Regions from separate parts of the Streptomyces sp. NBC_01460 genome, predicted to be linked through region 1. Evidence: riboswitches for the same ligand, from Rfam matches in the RefSeq annotation. Region 1 holds a riboswitch; the other holds the start of a gene.
The links. Region 1 has a riboswitch for thiamine pyrophosphate ahead of OG488_RS11795 (purine-cytosine permease family protein). Riboswitches for the same ligand answer to the same signal wherever they lie in the genome.
Positions count from the first base shown of each region.

Region 1 (6,964 bases):
TACATCCTCGCCGAGGCCCAGCACACCGATCCCGAGGCCCTCCTCATCGCCACCGGCAGCGAGGTGCACCTCGCGCTCGACGCCCGCCGGATCCTGCAGCGCGAGGGCTACGCGGCGCGCGTCGTGTCCATGCCGTGCCTGGAGTGGTTCAAGGAGCAGAGCCGCGACTACCGCGATTCCGTCCTGCCCCCCGACGTGCGGGCGCGCGTCTCGGTCGAGGCGGGTACGGCCATGGGCTGGTGGGCCATCGTCGGCGACGCGGGCAAGGCCATCGGCCTCGAACAGTTCGCCGGCGCGGCCCCGTACCAGCGCCTCTACCGACGTCACGGGCTGACCGCCGAACGGGTCGCCGCGGCAGTGCGGTCCAGCGTCGCGCGCGCTCGGCGGACGCCGTGATGCCGACGACGGAAGTGGTGAAGACCGTGACGACGAGCAGGGAGGCGGGACGTTGAGCAGGTTGCGATGGCTGACGGCGGGGGAGTCGCACGGACCGGCCCTGGTGGCCACGCTTGAGGGCCTTCCCGCGGGTGTGCCCGTCACCACCGGCATGGTGGCGGACCATCTCGCCAGGCGGCGTCTGGGTCATGGGCGCGGTGCGCGGATGAAGTTCGAGCGTGACGAGGTGACCCTGCTCGGTGGCGTACGCCATGGGCTGACCATGGGCTCGCCGATCGCTGTGATGGTGGGCAACACCGAGTGGCCCAAGTGGCAGCAGGTCATGTCGGCCGACCCGGTGGACCCCGCGGTGCCGGCCGAGTCCGCGCGCAACGCGCCGCTGACCCGGCCGCGCCCGGGCCACGCCGACCTGGCGGGGATGCAGAAGTACGGGTTCGACGAGGCCCGGCCGGTGCTGGAGCGTGCCAGCGCCCGGGAGACGGCGGCGCGCGTCGCGCTCGGCGCGGTGGCTCGCTCGTACCTGAAGGAGACGGCCGGCATCGACGTCCTCTCGCACGTCGTCGAACTCGCGTCGGTGCGGGCCCCGCACGGCCTGCACCCCAGGCCCACCGATGTGGCAGGGCTGGACGCGGACCCGGTGCGCTGCCTGGACGCGGACGCGTCGAAGGGGATGGTCGCGGAGATCGACCAGGCTCGCAAGGACGGTGAGACCCTCGGTGGCGTGGTCGAGGTGCTGGCGTACGGCGTACCGGTGGGCCTCGGGTCGCACGTCCACTGGGACCGGCGTCTGGACGCCCGGCTGGCCGCCGCGCTGATGGGCATCCAGGCGATCAAAGGCGTGGAGGTCGGTGACGGCTTCGAGCTGGCCCGCGTTCCGGGTTCCCGGGCCCATGACGAGATCGTCGCCACCGACGAGGGCATCCGGCGGGCGTCCGGCCGCTCGGGCGGCACGGAGGGCGGCGTGTCCACGGGCGAACTGCTGCGCGTACGGGCCGCGATGAAGCCGATCGCGACCGTACCCCGCGCACTGGCCACCGTCGACGTCGCCACGGGCGAGGCGGCGAAGGCGCACCACCAGCGCTCCGACGTGTGCGCGGTGCCGGCCGCCGGGATCGTCGCCGAGGCCATGGTCGCGCTGGTCCTGGCGGACGCGGTGGCGGAGAAGTTCGGCGGTGACTCCGTCACGGAGACCCGTCGCAACGTCCGGTCCTACCTCGACAGCCTGCACATTCGCTGAGCCGGGCGGGACGGGGCGGCCGTGCCCCCGCCCGTCCCGGCCGGCCGAGCCGCGCGGTTACCTTTCTTCTTCGTGCTCGTTCTGTTTCGTGATGCGTAAGTGGGCAGTCGACAAAGAGGGAGAGAGTCGCGTGAGCGCCGACGAGTGCCGTGCCGAAGGCTCCCCACGGCGCCTTGTCGGCGCCCGTCAGCCCCGATGACGAGGAGAAACGCACGATGGGCACGATCCAGTCGACGGTGCTTGACCAGCCACTGCTGCGGCCGGCGGACTTAGGAGACTTCCAGCTGCCCAACCGGGTGGTGATGGCCCCGACCACGCGGGCCCGCGCCGCCAACGACGGCCTGGTGCCGACCGAGATGCACGCGGCCTACTACGGCCAGCGGGCCAGCGCCGGACTGATCATCACGGAGGGGACGTGGGTCAGCGACCGGGCGATCGGCTTCATCAACGTTCCCGGCATCTACAGCCAGGAGCAGCTCGCCGGATGGCGGCAGGTCACCGACCTCGTGCACACGCTCGGCGGCCGCATCGTGCTGCAACTCTGGCACACGGGCGCGGCATCGCACCCCGATCACCTCGGAGGCGATCTGCCGGCCGGGCCGTCGCCGGTCAACCCTCATGAGATGTCCTTCACCCCGAGCGGGTTCAAGGAGACCGTCACCCCGCGGGAGATGACGACCGCGGACATCGAGAGCACGATCGCGGCCTTCGGCACCGCTTCGGCGAACGCACGCAGTGCCGGCTTCGACGGCGTCGAGGTGCACGCCATCGGCTCCTTCCTGATCCCGCAGTTCCTCAACCCGCGGCTGAACCACCGCACCGACGGCTACGGCACGAACCGCGCCGGCCGACGGCGCCTGCTGCTCGAGATCGTCGACGCGGCAGCCGCCGCCTGGGACGGGCGGCGCGTCGGCGTCCGTCTGTCGCCCTTCTGGACCTCCGGTGACCTCTTCACCGCCGACGACGAGACGCTCGCCGACTACGACGAACTCGTCACGGAGCTGAGCGACCGCCCGGTGGCGTACCTGCACCTTCGGGGACCCGCCCAGGCCGCGCCCGGAGACGCCCCCGACTTCGGCGCGTTCGCGCGCTACCGGAAGCGTTTCGACGGCCCCTTGATCGCGAACCACGGCTTCGACCGCGAGTCCGGGAACGCCGTCATCGAGTCCGGGAACGCCGACGCGGTGTCGTTCGCCACGCACTTCATCGCCAACCCCGATCTGGTCACGCGGTTCGCCATGCACCGGGATCTGGCGACCGGCGACCCCGACACGTACTACGCCGGTGAGGCGGACGGCTATGTCGACTACCCCATGAGCGGCTGGCAGGACGACTCCCGGTAGCCGCCCTCCGTCCCCCGACGATCGGACGACCCCTGACACCCAACGTCTCCGACGGGGAGTCAGGCGTCATCCTCGCCTCCACCGAGGGCGGTGGTCACAGGACAGCGCCTGGTCCGGGCAGCCGGCGGACGCGGCGGCGTCCGCGGGTTTCGGACGGGTCCACGGACGGACGGGGCGACGAGCCCTTCGCGGGGAGGACGGGGACGACGCCGACGGGCGCCGTCCCCGGGCATTCGATCAGATGTCCGCCCCCACGCGCGGGGCGATATCCCTCGGGCCGCGGCGCGACGGCCGGCTCAGTAGAGCGTCCGCCAGGCGCCGCGCGGCCAGGCCAGTACCGCGAAGATCTGCGTGGCGGCGGCCTGTTCGATGGCCTGGGTGGTCCCGCTGTCGTCGAAACGCATCAGGCCGGTGGAGCCGTCCCGACGCTCGGACCAGAGGTGGTCCGCGTAGTCGGCCATCGCCCGCCGGTAGACGGATCCGCCGGTCTCCGACTCCAGCAGCAGCAGGTTCTTGAAGAAGATCGAGTTGAAGAAGACGGGCTGGGTCAGCAGCCGCCCCTCGGTCACGAAGTGCGTGTACGCGGCCTCGGCCGTACGCCGGGCCTGGCTCAGGTGGCTGCGGTCACCGGTCGCCCTGTACAGGAGGACGCCGACGCCGACCGGGACGCCCTGGTTGTAGGACCAGACGGTCCGGTCGACCACGCCGGCCAGGTCGAGGCTGTCCCAGTAGAGGCCCTCGGGGGTCCGCAGATGGGTGTTGGTCCAGTCGTAGAAGCGCCTGGAGGACTCCAGGTAGCGGGACCTGCCGGTGATCTGGTGCAGGCGCAGGCCCAGTTGGGCGCCGGGCATGTTGGAGACGGTGTTGCGGCTGTGGTTCCAGTCGGCCTGCGTCCAGAAGACCCCGCCGGGGGCGGGATGGCCCAGGTCGGTGTCCCAGCCCGACTCGACCAGCGCGAAGACCTCCTCCGCGCGACGGAGCGCGGCCCGGTCGCCGGTCTGCAGGTGGAGCTGGGACTTGGCCAGTCCCACCCACTCGTTGTCGTCGTAGAACATGTCGCCGCCCCCGCCGTGCGGGGCGACCGGGTAGGAGTCGTAGCCGGGGAGACCGGTGGTGCCGCCCGAGGGATTCCAGTACAGCTCCTGCGCCTCGGCGCGGACGGCCAGGGCCGGTGCGTAGCGGCGGTCCACGAAGGCCAGGTCGAGGGCGGCGACGTGGACCTGGGAGAGCGGCCATTCGTAGGAGTACGGGCGGTCGTCGGCGGCGGCCGGGTACTGCTCGCGTACGAGCCCCGTGCCGTCGGCCGTGTCGAAGTACTTCTTCAGGGCGTCGTAGGTGACGCGCGCACGGGAGAGGGAGCGGGAAGGGGACAGTGCGTGAGCGGGGGCCGCTGCGGGCGCTTCGGTGGTGGTCGCGGCGGCCAGTGCGGCGAGAGAGGCACCGAGGACCTGACGGCGTGAGGGGGACCAGCGCATACGGGGCTCTCCTGTTCGAGGTGCGGGGTGCGGCCTGGCACATGGAACCTGACAACGTTGTCACGGAGAGATGGGGGCGTCAACGGCCAGGACGGGCCAGGGCGATCCGTGTGTCCCGCTCCGAGGACCCCTCGCGTCCTCACCCCGCCGACCGGGCCCGGGCGGCCGCCCGGCTATCCTGACCGCCGAACCGGACACGGGGTGCCCCGCGCGGGGCTGAGAACACACCCGTCGAACCTGAACCAGCTCGTACTGGCGGAGGGATGTCTTCATGCCGTTGTCGCATGCCCAGGACGACCGTGGGGTCGCGGGGCCGTCGGCCCCGGACCCGCGACCCGCTTTCGGGGGCCGCATGCCCACCGCCCCCGGTGACCTGCGGATCGAGACGCACGGGATAGCCCCCGTTCCCGAGGACCGGCGGTACGGCGGCCCCGGCCGGCTGTTCACCGTCTGGTTCGCCCCCAACCTGACCATGACCGGCGTCTTCACCGGCACCGTGGGCATCGCCCTGGGGCTGGACTTCGCCACGGCGCTCGTCGCCGTCGTGCTCGGCACGCTCGTGGGTGCGGTGCCCACCGCGTACCTCGGCACCTGGGGCAGTCGGACCGGCGTCGGTCAACTTCCGCTCGCGCGACTGGCGTTCGGGCGGGGCGTCGTGCTGCCCGGGGCCTTGCAGTGGCTGTCCTCGATCGCCTGGGACGCGCTGATCGGCCTGTTCGGCGGGGACGCTCTGGCCCAGCTGTTCGGCTGGCCCTTCTGGCTCGGCGTGCTGGTCATGATGGCCGCCCAGGGCGCGCTCGGCGTGCTGGGGTACGAGGCGATCCACCGGCTCCAGACGGTGATGACGTTCGCCCTCGCCGCCGCCTTCGCCGTGCTCTCCGTCAAGCTGCTGGACGGCGTCCACCCCACCGCCTCGGGCACCGTGCACGGCGCCGACCGGGCGGGCGCCTTCGTCCTGACGTGCACGATCGCCCTGAGCCTGGCGCTGTCGTGGGCCCCGTACGCGAGCGACTTCAGCCGTTATCTGCCGGCCGCCACCTCTCGGCCGCGCATGTTCTGGTGCACGCTGCTGGGAATCAGCCTCTCCTTCGTGGCCGTCCAGGCGCTCGGCCTGTGGGGCGCATCCGTCCTCACCGACCAGACGGCGCGCGGGGTCGACACCCTTCTGGGCGGCGGGGCGCTCGGGGCGTTCGGTCTCCTCGCCGTGGCGCTGGCCGCGCTGTGCAGCAACGCCATGAACGACTACAGCGGTTCCCTGGCGCTGCAGACGATGGGGGTACGCCTGCCGCGCCCCGTCGCGGCCGCGCTCGCCGCCGCGCTCGGCTTCCCGCTCGTGCTGTGGATGCACGCGGCCGACACCACGGCGCGCTTCCAGAACGTACTGCTCCTGGTCGGCTACTGGATCCCCGGCTTCGTAGCGATCGTGGCCGTCGACTGGGTGGTGCGGGCCAGGGCCCGGAACGGCGCACCGATCGACCTCGCCGCCGAGCGCGCCCTCGACCGGCCGTGGTGGCCGGCGCTCACCGCCTTCGTGGCCGCCTTCGCCGCGGCCGTACCGTTCATGAGCACCGGCCTGTACGTGGGCCCGGCGGCGGAGGCCCTGCACGGAGCGGACCTCGCCTACGGAGTGGCGTTCCTCGTGGCCCTGTCCGTCTACACCCCGCTGCGCCTGCGCCGCCGCTCCTGACCCGGCGGCGGGGCCGCCCCCGTCCGGATGCCTCCGCGTGCTGAAGGAGCCAGGAGAGGCGATCGTGGGGCCATGGTCTGCACTGCGAGCGGCCCTGGCCGGCTCGGCCAGGACATGCACGAAGCCCCGGCAGGCTCGGTGAGCCGGCCGGGGCGTTCGTCGGAGGGAGAGCTGGTCAGTGGTGGCCGTGCGCGGTGTCGGAGGCTCCGCCGAAGAGCCGCGCGACGGCGCGGAAAGGCAGGGTGACGACGGTGGCGATGGCCCCGCCGATGGATCGGAGAACGTCTGCGATCGCCTTCAGCATGTGTTTCCTCCCTCTGGATGCCCGCGGCGCTGAACGCCGCGATGTGCTCGTGACAACCGCGTGCCCGCTCGGGCGGCGAGGAAACACATCGACGTTCACGGCGTCCCTACAGGCCGCCCGGGGGCGCGCACGGACGCCATGAGGACCGCCTGACGCAGGCGCCGGGGTAGGCGGACTGAACGCCCTCGACACGAGAAGTGAGGAACGCATGGAAATCGGATACAAGCTGGCCGCCGAAGCGTTCGGTCCGGCAGAACTCGTGCGGCAGGCGGTTCTCGCCGAGCAGGCGGGCTTCGACTTCGTCGAGATCAGCGATCACTATCTCCCCTGGCTCGACAACCAGGGACATTCGCCGTTCGCGTGGACGGTGCTGGGAAGCATCGCGGCCAGGACCTCCAGGATCGGGCTGGCCACCGGTGTCACCTGCCCCACCGTGCGCTACCACCCGGCGGTCATCGCTCAGGCGGCCGCGACCCTCGCGCTGTTGTCGGACGGCCGCTTCGTCCTGGGTGTGGGCTCGGG
Region 1 is NZ_CP109473.1:2,638,169-2,645,132, reverse strand. Features, by position in the region: gene OG488_RS11815 (transketolase family protein) at 1-396, shown strand, start outside; gene aroC (chorismate synthase) at 449-1,633, shown strand; gene OG488_RS11805 (alkene reductase) at 1,849-2,976, shown strand; gene OG488_RS11800 (glycoside hydrolase family 76 protein) at 3,273-4,451, opposite strand; TPP riboswitch at 4,639-4,732, shown strand; gene OG488_RS11795 (purine-cytosine permease family protein) at 4,723-6,138, shown strand; gene OG488_RS11790 (LPFR motif small protein) at 6,314-6,442, opposite strand; gene OG488_RS11785 (TIGR03557 family F420-dependent LLM class oxidoreductase) at 6,651-6,964, shown strand, end outside.

Region 2 (6,964 bases), 440 kb from region 1:
GAGGGTGGGTTTCCGGTCACTCGCCCCACGCCTACGGCGGCTCTCACCGGGGCTGCCGCCTATGGCCCACCCCGTCGAGAAGCCTCGCCTGAACGAGAGCGTCACGTACGTCTGGCCCGTCGCGAAGGCGATCGCCCCCAGGGCGATCACCAGCACCGAGGGGATCAGGACACCGAGGACGACACCGAGGAAGCCGCCGAAGGCGAGGAGCCTCCAGCGCAGACGTGCCTTGTACTGCAGCAGCACCTCGCCCAGCAGCCACAACGCCACTATGCCGAATGCGATGTAGAGGACCGTCCAGCCCACGCCCGCCCCCTCCTACGGCCACCGCCCCGGTTGGTGGCGGGTACGGCCGGTCACGACTGCTTGTGCAGTCCGAGATTCTCGTAGATCTCGAGTGTCGCCGTCGAGTTGTTGAGCGTGATGAAGTGCAGCCCGGGGACACCCTCGGAGAGCAGTTTCGCGCAGAACTCCGTGGCGAACTCGATGCCAATGGAGCGTACAGCGGCCGGGTCGTCCTTTGCGGCGAGGATGCTGTCTTTCAGCGAGGAAGGCAGCGACGCGTTGCTGAGCTGCGCGAACCTCTCCAGCTGCTTCACGCTGGTGAGCGGCATCACCTCGGGAATGACGGGGGTGTCGCAACCCGCAGCGACCACCCGGTCACGCATCTGCAGATAACTCTCCGGCTGGAAGAACATCTGCGTGATCGCGTAGTCGGCACCGGCGCGGCACTTGTCCACGAAATGGGCGATGTCGGAGTCCCAGCCGGCGGATCGCGGATGCATTTCGGGGAATGCCGCGACACCGACGCAGAAATCACCGGCCTCCTTGATCAGCCGGACGAGATCGGCCGCGTACCGCACGCCCTGGGGGTGTTCGACCCACTCGCCCATCGGGTCGCCGGGCGGGTCGCCGCGCACCGCGAGGATGTTGCGGATACCGGCGTCCGCGTACTGCCCGACCATGTTGCGCAGTTCGGCGACGGAGTGGTCGACCGCGGTGAGGTGCGCGACCGGGGTGAGCGTGGAGTCCGCGGCGATCTGCTGGGTCGCCTTGACCGTCCCGGCGCGGGTGGAACCGCCGGCCCCGTAGGTCACGGAGACGAAGCTCGGGGCCACCGCCTCGACCCGGCGCAGGGCGTTCCAGAGATTCCGTTCGCCCTTCTCGGTCTTGGGCGCCCAGAACTCGAACGAGAACGACGTCTCGCCGGTCGCGAGCAGCTCACGCACGGTGCGCGCGTGATCTGTCCTGGTGGAAGGTGTGCCAAGGGCCATACTGGGAGGTTAACCAGGGCCCGGCGGTACCCCAACCACACAGACCGGATTGACCGGAATGAGGCGGATTTTGTCCACCCCTCGGACAGTCGCCCGACAGCCGCGGGCCGCCCGCCTCAGAGCGCGCGTTCCCGGACGCGCCGCGCGAGCGAGGCGGCGGCCGCGGCCGGGTCGTCCGCCTCGGTGATCGCCCGGACGACGACGACCCGGCGCGCGCCGGCGTCCAGCACCTCGTCGAGGTTGCCCGCGTCGATGCCGCCGATGGCGAACCAGGGCCTCGTCGTGGCCAGCGAGGCGGCGTGGCGCACGAGGCCGAGGCCCGGGGCGTGCCGGCCGGGCTTGGTCGGGGTGGGCCAGCAGGGACCCGTGCAGAAGTAGTCGACGCCCTCCTGGGCGGCGGCCGCGTCGACCTCGGCCTCGGCGTGGGTGGAGCGGCCGATCACCACGTCGCCGCCGACGACACCGCGGGCGGCGGGCACGGGCAGGTCGCCCTGGCCGAGGTGGAGCACGTCGGAGCCGATGGCGTGGGCGACGTCGGCCCGGTCGTTCACCGCGAGGAGCGCGCCGTGGCGCTTGCAGGCGTCGGCGAGGACCGCGAGGTGCTCGAGCTCCTCGGCGGCCTCCATGCCCTTGTCGCGCAGCTGCACGATGTCCACCCCGCCGGACAGCACGGCGTCGAGGAACTCGGGGAGGTCACCCTGCCGCTTGCGGGCGTCCGTGCACAGGTAGAGCCGGGCGCCGGAGAGCTGGGCGCGAGGTGTGGGCATGAGAGGTGTGGGCATGAGTGGTGTCCCCCGTCGGTAGGTCGATGTCCTGGTGCGGCGACGCGTCGCACGGCGCACACCGTGTACGTGGGTGAGGCGCCGCGCCTGCGGACACCGGTAACGCGGAGTGCGGGCCGTGTGTGCCACGGCCCGCACCCGCTCACGGCTCTCCGGTCAGACGGCGAGCGCCTGGGCCCGGCGCTTCACCTCCGTACCGCGATTCTCGCTCAGGGCCTGCGCGGGCGTGCCGGGCAGGGTCGGGTCGGGGGTGAAGAGCCAGTCCAGCATCTCTTCGTCGTTGTAGCCGTCGTCCCTCAGGAGCGTCAGGGTCCCTGCGAGACCCTTGACCACCTTGTCGCCGTCGATGAAGGCGGCAGGCACCTGAAGCGCCCGGTTCTCACCACGTCGTACGGCGATGAGCTGGCCTTCCTTGACCAGCTGCCGTACGCGCGTCACCTCGACATCGAGCATTTCCGCGATGTCGGGAAGGTGGAGCCAGGCGGGGACGAGAGCATCGATCTTTGCGTCAATCTCGGTCACAAGGACAAGCGTGCCATCCCGGACCGACAGTCGGTACCCGGGCCGGGCGCACGAGGCCGCGCCTACCCCTGGAGCGCCGTCGATTTCAGCGGTACGGAGGAGTCGGCGGCCCGCACCCGGTCGATCCGCGCGCCCGCCTCGACGAGCTTGCGCCCCTGCGCCAGGTCGCGCGGCCGGCCGACGGCCAGCACCGCCACCAGGACCCCCTGGCGCAGCCAGCAGACCGTCCAGGAGGGGTCCGCCGGGTCGCCCCGCCACAGCAGGGTGTCCGCGCCGGCGTGATGGCCGGCGTACTGCACGAAGCGCCCGAACTGCTCGGACCAGAAGTAGGGCACCGGGTCGTAGGGCCCGGCCGCTCCGTCCGCGAGGGTGGCGGCGACCGTCCGGGGTCCCTGGAGGGCGTTGTCCCAGTGGTGGACCAGCAGCCGCTCCCCGTAGCGGGCGGACGGGAAGGAGGCGCAGTCGCCCACCGCGTACACGTCGGGCAGCGAGGAGCGCAGGGAGCTGTCGGCGGTGACCGAGCCGTCCGGGCCGAGCGCGATGCCCGAGTCCGCGAGCCAGGCGGTGGCGGGCCGGGCCCCGATGCCCACGACCACCGCTCCCGCGGGGATCACCCGGCCGTCCGCCAGGTGGACGGCGCCCTGCTCGACGCGGGCGACCCGGGCCCCGGTGAGGAGTTCGGCCCCGCTCTCGGCGTACCAGGCGGCCATCGGGGCGGCTACCTCGGCGGGCATGGTGCCGGCGAGGGGACGGCCGGCGGCCTCGACGACGGTGACCGCGCATCCGGCCGCGCGCGCCGCCGTGGCGAACTCGGCGCCGATCCAGCCCGCTCCGACGACGACCACGTCGTGCTGCCGCTCAAGGACGGGCCGCAGCCGCGCGGCGTCGTCGAGGGTGCGCAGCAGGTGCACGCCGGGCACGCCCTCGGTGCCGGGCAGACCGATGGGTTCCGCTCCCGTGGCGATGACCAGCGCGTCGTAGGCGACGGGCCCCTCCGCGGTGTCCAGTTCGTGCGCGCCGGCGCGCAGGCCGTCCACGTCGAGCCCGAGGCGCAGGGTGATGCCCAGCGCCTCGAAGTCGACGTCGAAGGCGGAGTCCTCGGCCTTCCCCAGCAGGACCGCCTTGGACAGGGGCGGCCTGTCGTAGGGCTGGTGCGGTTCGGCGCCGATGAGGGTGACCGGTCCCGTGAAGCCCTGGTCGCGCAGGGCCACGGCCGTCTGCACACCGGCCATGCCCGCGCCCACGATCACGACCCCGCGCGACGGGTGTCCCGCTGCCTCGTCCTGTGTCTGCTCGCTCACCCGTCCACCCTAGTCACCTGACGTGAAGTCAGTGGGTGAGCTCCTCCACCACGCTCGTCCCGCTCCCCCGCTGGGACTCCCACTCCCATTTCTCGTCCAGACGGACGCGGCCGTCGGACAGGTCCGTGACGGTCGATACGCAGTGTCCGGAGGAGGTGGTCCCGTCCCGCTTCAACTGGACGTAACGGAAGTCCAGGGTGTCCGCGTCCCGGGTGCCGACGAGATGCCCGCGGACGACGTCGCCGCCCTCGTACTCGGCCCAGATCCGGCCGTCCCGCTCGTGGTACGTGAAACGGGTCCGGGTGCCGACCTGGCCGGGGGCCTGGTCGGCGACCGGCGAGAGGACGAGTCCGTCGAGCGAACGGGCCACGGGTACGGCTCCCTTACCGGCTGCGGCGGGTGGGGTCTAGGCTGGCCACCGTAAGACACTCGCGGGAGTCCGGACGCACCGGGCTGAGAGGGAGGCTGGCCGGCCTCCGACCGTACGAACCTGATCCGGGTCATGCCGGCGAAGGGAGGGGCTGGACGCCCATGCGCATCTCCGCAGACAGTTCCGACGTCCTGGTCGTCGGGGGCGGCATCATCGGGCTGGTGACCGCCTGGCGGTCCGCCCAGCGCGGCCTGGCGACCACGCTGGCCGACCCCGACCCCGGCGGCGGGGCCGCCCGGGTGGCGGCCGGGATGCTGGCCGCCGTCACCGAGCTCCACTACGGCGAGCAGATGCTGCTCGGCCTCAACGTGGCCTCCGCGGCGCGCTATCCGGAGTTCGTGCGCGAGCTGGAGGAGGCGAGCGGGCAGGAGACCGGTTTCCGGGCCTGCGGCACGCTCTCCGTCGCGCTGGACTCCGACGACCGCGCCCACCTGCGGGAGCTGCACGCCCTGCAGCGGCGTTCGGGGCTGGAGTCCGAGTGGCTCACCGGCCGCGAGTGCCGGCGCCTGGAGCCGATGCTCGCGCCCGGCGTGCGCGGCGGGCTCCGCGTCGACGGGGACCACCAGGTGGATCCCCGGCGGCTGGCCTCGGCCCTGGTGACGGCGTGCGAGCGGGCCGGGGTGGTGTTCCGCCGGGCCTGGGTCCAGCGGCTCTCCGTCACGGGCGGCCGTGCGACGGGCGCCGTGCTGGCGGACGGTACGGAGCTGGCCGCCGGCCAGGTGGTGCTCGCCGGGGGCAGCCTGAGCGGCCGGCTTGAGGGAATACCCGAGGCGGTCGTGCCCCCCGTACGCCCGGTCAAGGGGCAGGTCCTGCGGCTGACGGTTCCTCCGGCGTACGCCCCCTTCCTCAGCAGGACCGTGCGGGCCGTCGTGCGCGGCAGCCACGTCTACCTGGTGCCGCGGGCCAACGGTGAGCTGGTGGTCGGCGCGACGACGGAGGAGCTGGGCTGGGACACCACCGTCACCGCGGGCGGGGTCTACGAGCTGCTGCGGGACGCCCACGAACTGGTGCCCGGCATCACCGAACTGCCGCTGACCGAGACCCGGGCCGGTCTGCGGCCCGCCTCCCCGGACAACGCGCCGCTGCTGGGCCCCACGGCACTGGCCGGCCTCCACCTCGCCACCGGGCACCACCGCAACGGGGTGCTGCTGACCCCCGTCACCGGAGACGTGATGGCCCACGTGCTCACCACCGGTGAGCTGCCCGAGCTGGGCCGCCCCTTCGCGCCACGCCGCTTCGCCCCGGCCACGGCCGCTCCGGAGCACCCCCAGGCCCCCTCCCCCGAAGAGACCGCCCCCGCGCCGCAGGAGCAGACCGCATGACACAGCCAGCGCCCTCCGCCGATCCCGTCCGGGTCTCCGTCAACGGGGAACACCGCACCGTCCCCGCCGGCACCGCGCTGGACACCCTGGTCGCGGCGCTGACCCGGGCTCCCTCGGGGGTCGCCGCAGCGGTCAACGAGGCCGTCGTCCCGCGCGGCCAGTGGTCCGCCACCGCGCTCCTCGACGGCGACCGCGTCGAGGTCCTCACCGCCGTCCAGGGAGGCTGACCATGTCCGACGACCTCTTCACGCTGGGATCCACCGCCTTCTCGTCCCGTCTGATCATGGGAACCGGCGGGGCGCCCAGCCTCGACGTGCTGGAACGCTCCCTGATCGCCTCCGGCACGGAGCTGACGACCGTGGCGATGCGCCGGCTCGACCCGACCGTGCAGGGTTCGGTGCTCTCCGTCCTGGAGCGCCTCTCCATCCAGGTCCTGCCGAACACCGCGGGCTGTTTCACCGCCGGTGAGGCCGTGCTGACGGCCCGGCTGGCCAGGGAGGCGCTGGGCACCGACTGGATCAAGCTGGAGGTGGTGGCCGACGAGCGGACGCTGCTGCCCGATCCGGTCGAGCTGCTGGACGCCGCCGAGATCCTCGTCGACGACGGCTTCACGGTCCTGCCGTACACCAGCGACGACCCGGTCGTGGCCCGCAAGCTCCAGGACGTGGGCTGCGCGGCGATCATGCCGCTGGGCTCACCCATCGGTTCCGGGCTCGGCATCCGCAACCCCCACAACTTCCAGCTGATCGTCGAGCAGGCCGAGGTCCCCGTGATCCTGGACGCCGGCGCGGGGACCGCGTCGGACGCGGCGCTGGCGATGGAGCTGGGCTGTGCCGCTGTGATGCTCGCCTCGGCGGTGACCCGGGCGCAGGAGCCCGAGCTGATGGCCGCGGCGATGCGGCACGCGGTGGACGGCGGGCGGCTCGCACACCGGGCGGGACGCATCCCGCGGCGTCATTTCGCCGAAGCGTCCTCCCCGGTGGAGGGCCGCGCGGTGCTGGACCCGGAGCGTCCGGCCTTCTGATCCGGACACCCGCGGGCTTCCCCCGGTCACAGCACGTGCATGCCCCTGTCACGGCTCCGCACCGGATCGGCCACCGGGAACCCTGGGCCATCCGTGGTGTCCGTGGCAGCTCGTAGACTCGCCCCGTGGACACGACCCTCCAGGACCCCTTGGTCGGGCAGCTGCTCGACGGCCGCTATCGCATCGATGCGCGCATCGCCGTCGGCGGCATGGCCACGGTCTACCGGGCCGTGGACACCCGGCTCGACCGGGTGCTCGCCCTCAAGGTGATGCACCCGGCGCTGGCGACCGACGCCGCGTTCGTCGAGC
Region 2 is NZ_CP109473.1:2,199,413-2,206,376, forward strand. Features, by position in the region: gene OG488_RS09775 (hypothetical protein) at 1-306, opposite strand, end outside; gene metF (methylenetetrahydrofolate reductase [NAD(P)H]) at 357-1,274, opposite strand; gene thiE (thiamine phosphate synthase) at 1,391-2,041, opposite strand; gene OG488_RS09790 (Rv2175c family DNA-binding protein) at 2,213-2,578, opposite strand; gene OG488_RS09795 (NAD(P)/FAD-dependent oxidoreductase) at 2,641-3,879, opposite strand; gene OG488_RS09800 (hypothetical protein) at 3,908-4,249, opposite strand; TPP riboswitch at 4,301-4,413, shown strand; gene thiO (glycine oxidase ThiO) at 4,411-5,631, shown strand; gene thiS (sulfur carrier protein ThiS) at 5,628-5,858, shown strand; gene OG488_RS09815 (thiazole synthase) at 5,861-6,655, shown strand; gene pknB (Stk1 family PASTA domain-containing Ser/Thr kinase) at 6,781-6,964, shown strand, end outside.
Region 2: linked by a shared signal. The riboswitch ahead of thiO (glycine oxidase ThiO) and the one ahead of OG488_RS11795 (purine-cytosine permease family protein) in region 1 are both predicted to bind thiamine pyrophosphate.